Regions from separate parts of the Rhodococcus sovatensis genome, predicted to be linked through region 1. Evidence: riboswitches for the same ligand, from Rfam matches in the RefSeq annotation. Region 1 holds a riboswitch; the other holds the start of a gene.
What was found. A riboswitch is a leader RNA that binds a small molecule or an ion and turns the genes downstream of it on or off. The one in region 1 is predicted to bind cyclic di-AMP.

Region 2: linked by a shared signal. The riboswitch ahead of WDS16_RS00785 (transglycosylase family protein) and the one ahead of WDS16_RS07175 (C40 family peptidase) in region 1 are both predicted to bind cyclic di-AMP.

Annotation. Positions count from the first base shown of each region.
Region 1 is NZ_CP147846.1:1,527,988-1,531,260, forward strand. Features, by position in the region: gene WDS16_RS07165 (DEDD exonuclease domain-containing protein) at 1-1,130, opposite strand, end outside; gene WDS16_RS07170 (hypothetical protein) at 1,279-1,560, shown strand; cyclic di-AMP (ydaO/yuaA leader) riboswitch at 1,676-1,840, shown strand; gene WDS16_RS07175 (C40 family peptidase) at 1,884-2,417, shown strand; gene WDS16_RS07180 (C40 family peptidase) at 2,853-3,273, shown strand, end outside.
Region 2 is NZ_CP147846.1:188,025-191,297, forward strand. Features, by position in the region: gene WDS16_RS00775 (helicase-associated domain-containing protein) at 1-930, opposite strand, end outside; gene WDS16_RS00780 (hypothetical protein) at 992-1,180, shown strand; gene WDS16_RS00785 (transglycosylase family protein) at 1,262-1,876, opposite strand; cyclic di-AMP (ydaO/yuaA leader) riboswitch at 1,885-2,107, opposite strand; gene WDS16_RS00790 (GTPase) at 2,383-3,273, opposite strand, start outside.

The sequences.
Region 1 (3,273 bases):
GCGGCGCATCCGCCGACAGCTGTCGGTTCACAATCGTGCACCGCGGATTTGGGAATCCGCCGCGTACACGTGCGGATGGCGTAGAACTCGGCGATGAGGGCAGCCGCGTCGGCTGCATCGGCCCGAACAGTGAACGGGCCGATCGAGTCCGGTGCGGGAGTTCGTATCACGGACAGGCGCGGAAACGCATCCGTGGTCGTCGTGATCCACCATCCCTTCTTGGGGAACTTCGATCGTCGGTTGTACGGCGGGATGTGGGCGCACAGGAGCCGGAGTTCTCGTACGCCGGCTTCGAGTGCGTGTGCACATTCGACGTGATCGACCGCTACAGCGAGGCCCACCATTTCCTTCATGCGACCGCGGGTCTCGGACCCGGTGAAGTAATTGCGGACGCGGCGCTGAAGGTTGGTGGAGGTTCCGACGTACAGAACCTCGTTTCCGGGCCCCTTGAAGAGGTACACGCCGGGGGTACGGGGCAACTGGGCCGCGAGCGAGCGTTTGGCGCGTTGTCCGGCGGAGACGGTCGGCAGGTAGTCGACGAGCTCTGCGTAGCTGTGGACGCCTTGGTTGCCTACGCGCTCGATGAGCGCGTGCAATACGTCGACGGTGGCTCTGGCGTCGTCGAGTGCGCGGTGCGTCGGTTGGGTGCTGACTTGGAACAGGGAGGAGAGCGCGGACAATTTGACGGACGGTGCTTCGTCTCGAGTGAGTACTCGTCGGGCAAGTTTCACGGTGCACAGGACCTGGAACTTGGGCCAGGCGATGTCCAGCCGTGAGGCGGCCGCCCGGAGGAACCCGGTGTCGAACCGAGCGTTGTGGGCAACGAGAACCGAACCGCGGGCGAATTCCAGGAAACCTGGGAGCACGCGTTCGATCCGTGGTGCACCGATGACCATTGCGGTGGTGATGCCGGTCAACTCCACGATATACGGGGGGATCGATCGGCCCGGATCGATCAGCGTCGCGAACTCGGCGATGACTTCCCCGCCTCTGACCTTGACTGCGCCGATTTCGGTGATCGCCTCGGTGTCGGCGCTGCCCCCAGTGGTCTCGAGGTCGACCACGACGAACGTGGTCTCGTGCAACGGAGTGTCGAGTTCATCGAAGCTCAGTTGGATCGGCAGGCTCACGACTGAGGACGGTAGCCCCGCATACCGACAGGAAGTTGCGCGGTGATCCGTCGGCGCACCGGCCGAAGGAAATGTGTCGGAGTGCACCGTTAGGTTCGGGACGAGCGAACGAAAACGCGAGCTGACCTACGAAAGAGACGAGGATCACATGATCGTCGATTGCGGTGATTGCAGGGTGCGCGACATCTCGTGCGCCGACTGTGTTGTGACGGTCCTCCTCGGGGCTCCGGGGTTTCCGGCGAGTGGCGGTGTGCAGGTCGGTTCGAGGCCGCCTCGAATTGCCCTCGACCAGGAGGAACTAGGTGCAATGGACATCCTTGCAGAGGGTGGTCTCGTACCGCGTCTGCGTCTTGTGACAGACGGTGACGAGGCCTCCGACGGTGGGTCGTTATCACCCCGTGACACTCGGGCCGATCGCCGCGCGATCTAGCGCGGAATCGAACTTGATCGAAGTAGTCGGCGCGTTGGGGTCGACACAGGGGTATGCCATTTCGTAACCTTCCTGAGACCTTGCGGAGTCTCGCCAATCCAAACCGGAGTGGCGTCGCAGGGCACCGCCTAATCGGGACGCTTGTATGAGCGCCCGTACCGGGAACCCGATTTCCATTGGGGTGAATCCCGCCGAGTCGCGACAGCGACGACGCGGGTAGGGCTGATCTTCCCAGCCCGAACCCGTCAGCTAACTCGGTCGGCGGATGAACGGAAGAAACGGAGCAACCCCTTCTCGTGGCGTCACATACTTCAACCCGTCAAATGCGTCGAATTCTCGTAGCTGGTGCGATCGCCGCGGGTGCGGTCGTTCTACCCGCTGCCCCCGCAATGGCGGCTCCCATCACAATCCCCGGAGTCGGCACATTCGAGGTTCCGGAAATCCCAGGTCTTCCTCCACTGCCCACCGAGATCCCAGGGATGCCAGGCGCGCCTGCCCCTATTGCACCTCAGGTGACGCCGGCCGCCAAGGCTGTACAGGCAGCCGAGTCGAAGATCGGTGCCCCGTACGTCTACGGTGCAGCAGGCCCGAGCTCGTTCGATTGCTCAGGTCTGGTGCAGTGGGCCTACAAGCAGGCCGGAGTCAGCCTTCCTCGTACCAGCTACGACCAGGCTGCTGCCGGTACGCCGGTGTCCATGTCGGACCTCCAGCCGGGCGACGTCGTCTCCTTCTACGGCGGCTCGCACTCTGGAATCTACGCAGGCAACGGCAACGTCATTCATGCATCGACATCGGGTGTTCCTGTGAAGGTCGCTCCAGTGTCGTCGATGCCCTCCGACGGAGCGCGTCGCTACTGATCTCCATGATCGGCCTTTCCGACAGCATCAGGTTGCAGCCGTCTTCGGCGCGCCTGGTGCTGTCGGTCGTTTCGGGCCGAGATGGTCGGCCGTCATTCACTCGAATGGACTCTCGCGATACCGTTCCGTAACCTGGCCGAGTCCGTTGGTCGAGCAAAGCCACCGGATCGTCGAGAAATGTCCGAGTTTTACGACTCGATTTCTCCCCGGCAAGCCTTACTGATGGGTAGGGTTTGTTTTCCACTCGTTATCGTCGCCCAGCCGGGTGGCTGACCGCCAGAAGTCAAGTTCCACCGGTAGCAGTTCGATCGCGTCCATTCGGTTGCGCTGATCACCTCGGCCGGTTTCACAGCAAGAACGGAGAGACACTTTCTCGTGGCGACACCGACAGTCAAGCGCGTCACCCGCTCCAAGCGGAGCGTTCTCGCAGCCGCAATGCTTGCGGCGTGTCTCGTGCTCGGCCCGACCATCCCGGCCAACGCGCAGCCGGGCGTCGACAGTTCGTCCGATGCGCAGACGCGTCTGGCAGATCTGTCCCGTGAGTCGGAGCAGACTACCGAGGCATTGCACAACGCCCAGATCGATCTGGACGCGAAGGCGGCGGCTCAACGGGACGCCGAGGCCGCTGTCGGTACGCAACAGGAAGCACTCACGCGTGCGCAGGCTGCACTCGCGGAACTGAAGCCGGCCGTCGACAAAGTCGCCAACGTCAACTATCAGGGCGGGCGCACCAATCGACTGTTCGCCGTCATGGTCAGCGATTCACCTCAGCAGTTGCTCGATCAGATGTCGGCTCTCGACATCATCTCGGCGGAAACCGCGCGTCAGGTGGAGCAGTTCAAACAGGCCACAACCG
Region 2 (3,273 bases), 1.3 Mb from region 1:
TCCGCTCGCGATCAACGATGCGCCTGCCAGCAGCTCGAGAAGCAGGCTCACCTGAGCCTCGTCCAGACCGGTGGCCTTGCTGATGCGCTTCGCCTCGCGCACGCCGAGACCGCCGGCTTTCAGAGCGGGAGCCGGGCTGACCGCCAGCGCATCGATGATCGCTGCGCAGTGTCGAATCAACTCGAGTGCTTCGCCTGCGGCGGCCGCGTTGATGTCGGCGAGAGCGTTCTTGGTCGCCTGTGGCTTGGGCGGTGTCATCGACGTAGGGTCCGAGATCGGTTCGCCGCGCAGCGCCTGGCCGACCTGAGCGGGAAGTTCGACGGTCTGCTCGTCGAGCCAGATCAGCAGGCCCGCCTGCAAGAGCTTTTGGACGGGCCGGTCGGGTGAGGTGCCCGGCGCGGCGTCGCGTGTGCGGCCGGTAGGCGACGAGCGGGCGAGCGTGGAGAGCAGCTTGCGCGAGCTCTCGTCGATTCCGGTCAGCGCCTCGGTGATGCGCTCCGGGGTCAGGACCTCGGTGGAGTCGAGGATGCGGCCGATCCGCCACGGCACCGCATCACGAGCAGCGGGCGTCATGCGGAGCGAGCGGGTACCCCACACGAGTGCACGCTCGCGAAGCGCGGTCAGCGCCTTGTCGACGGCTTTGACGCTTGCGCGCTTGTCGATGGCAGCGTCGAGTTGCGTGCGTGGCACTGGCATCTCGTGGGCGCCCTCGATGGCGAGCAGCTCGAGAACCGTCAGGGCAAGGGTGTCCAAAGTGTCGGCGCTTCGGAGAATCGAGGCACGCTGCTCGGCTCGTCCGGCGAGTACAGCGATGGTCGACGGCGGCGGCACGGTCAGGTCCGGGCGCAGCGTGAGGGTGCCGACGAGTTCGGTATCGGTACGGGACTTCAACCAGGTGGCGAGGTCCGGTGGCGCTGCTGTTTCGGTCATCGCCTATCAGATTAGTGACCTGGGCTGGCGGATGCCGCAGCGCAGGTGTCAAAATAGGCGCATGGTGAACAAGTCGAAGAAGCCCTACGTCGATCCAGGCTGGCCGGAAACCGCACGCGGCGACCACGCGGTGAGTGAGTTGGCCTCCTCACGCTCGGGAGGCTTGTCTCCTTACGGCGAGGACACCGAGTTCCCGCTGCCTTTGGACGAGTTGCCGTATGCCCACCCCGTGACCGTCGTCAATCGCTAGAACTACCCCACATCTGAAACTTCTCCACAACGAAGAAGGCCCCCGAGTGATCGGGGGCCTTCTTCGTAGTGACGTAGGACTTTACTGAGGCAGGAATGCCTTGTTCGCCTGGTAGAACTCGACCAACTGGGGATCGAGCTGGATGCCCTGGGTCGCGTCCTTGATCAGCGTGGCGATCTGCGGGTCGTTGGTGATCGTCTGAACTGCGCCGGTGATGCCGTCGATGACCTCGGCGGTGCCGTCGACCGTCGGGATGCTGGTGAGGTCAGGAAGCTTCGGTGCCTCGGGAGCAGTCTCCGGCGACGCCGGGACACTGCGCTCGGAAGGCGCGCTGCTGAGCCCGAGGCTCGACGAGCAGGAAGGCCATGCGCCCCAGCCCTGCGACGCGAGCACCTTCTCGGCGACAGCGATCTGCTCTTCGCGGCTGGCCTGGTTGGCAGAGGCGGCGTACTGCCCGCCGCCGTGCGAGGTCCAGGTGCTCGGCGAGAACTGCAGGCCGCCCTGGAAACCGTTGCCGGTGTTGATGCCCCAGTTGCCGCCGGCTTCGCACTGTGCGAGGCGGTCCCAGTCGGAATCAGGGGCAGCGCTGGCGGTGCCGGTGAAGGCCAGACCTGCTGTGCCCATGATCGCGCCGGTCACGGCGACCTTGGCTACGGTGCGGCCGGTGGTGGTCGGCTTGCGATGACGTCCGCTCATACGAGTTGAAATCCTCTCCACTGGCGCCTGCGAGGTCAGCTGTCGGGTTCGGGCTGAGAGGTAGCCCGGCCCAACTCTCCCGAAAGAGATGTTGGGCTTCACCCCAAGGAAAGTTGTGCTCTAGCACAGCTTTCCGGTTATCCGAGAGGACGTGTGGGTCCCCCGTCCTCGTCCCCTGGGTGTTCTTGTGGGGGTCCGTTCCCGCGGGACGAGGTTTGGCGCTACGGGTACGGATTCGGCCGAAGTTTCTCAGCCGCCACTGACCGTACTGAAGTTCCCCCGGAGTGTCACCATTTGGTAACTGTTTCATTTTGGGTCCGAACTGCCGCGTCGGCGAACCCAATTCTCGGTAACGAACGAACCTGCAGCTAACAGGGTTGGAGTGCGGGTGACGCTCGGGCGTTGCGCTTCCGTTACCCCATCGTTATGTGACAGAAGTCACATCGCTTCGGGTGGGGCTGAAGTGACAGAAGTGACCGAGTGTCCAGCTTCGGACGCCGCCGCCGTCATCGGCTCAGGTTTCCGTACGTGTGGATCAGGGCGACAAGCGCGGCATCTTCGGCGGCGGTGAGCGTGACGAGGGCTTGGCTGTGCGCCCAGGCGAGTTTGTCCAGCGCGGCTGCGCGGACGTGGTCGGGCCCGGCGGTGGGGGAGAGACCCAGCTTCAGTGCTGGTGTGGAGTGTTCGACGAGGCGACGCAATTCCTGGGTGACCGGGGATGCCGGATCGGTGCCGAGCATCGCTTCGAGGTGACCGAACAGCACGACGGTGTGTAGCGCCGGGTCGGACCGCAGGCGATCGACGATGTCGCGAATGTGCTCGCGTTCGGGGCGACTGTAGGCGAGGCGGTCGAGTTCGCCGAGGATGCGGTGGGCCCGTTTCACCGCAGCGAACACGCCGAGATGAGAGGCAAGCAGATTCTGCAATCTCGGCACGCCGGAATGCGTGACGAGCCAGTCGTTGAGCACTGCAGCGCCCTGTGCGGCGATGCTCCGGCCGTGGATCGTGCCGTACTCGCCGAGTAGGTCGACCAACCGGCCACGCATGTGCGGAGGGACGAGCGCGTCGTCGTCGGAGTCGAGCAGGTCGATCAGATCGAACGGGTCGATGCCGTGCATGGCGTGCAGCGCGCGGGCGTCGGCTTCGGTGAGAGCTCCGGTGTGCGAGGTCTCGGCGAGCAGACCTGCGATCGGAACGACGGTCATCACGGTATCGGCGAGCTGGGCCGACAGTCGTATCGCGTGCTCGCCCGCATGCGCGAGCGGATCGCGGGCTCCGAGAGCACCTTCACCGAAGCCGTCTGCGCGCGACAGCACTCCCAAGGCGGTCAATGGGGTGAAGCCGAGTTGGCGGAGGAAATCGATCTCGTCTGCCCGGGGAGCCCCGTCGAACAGGAA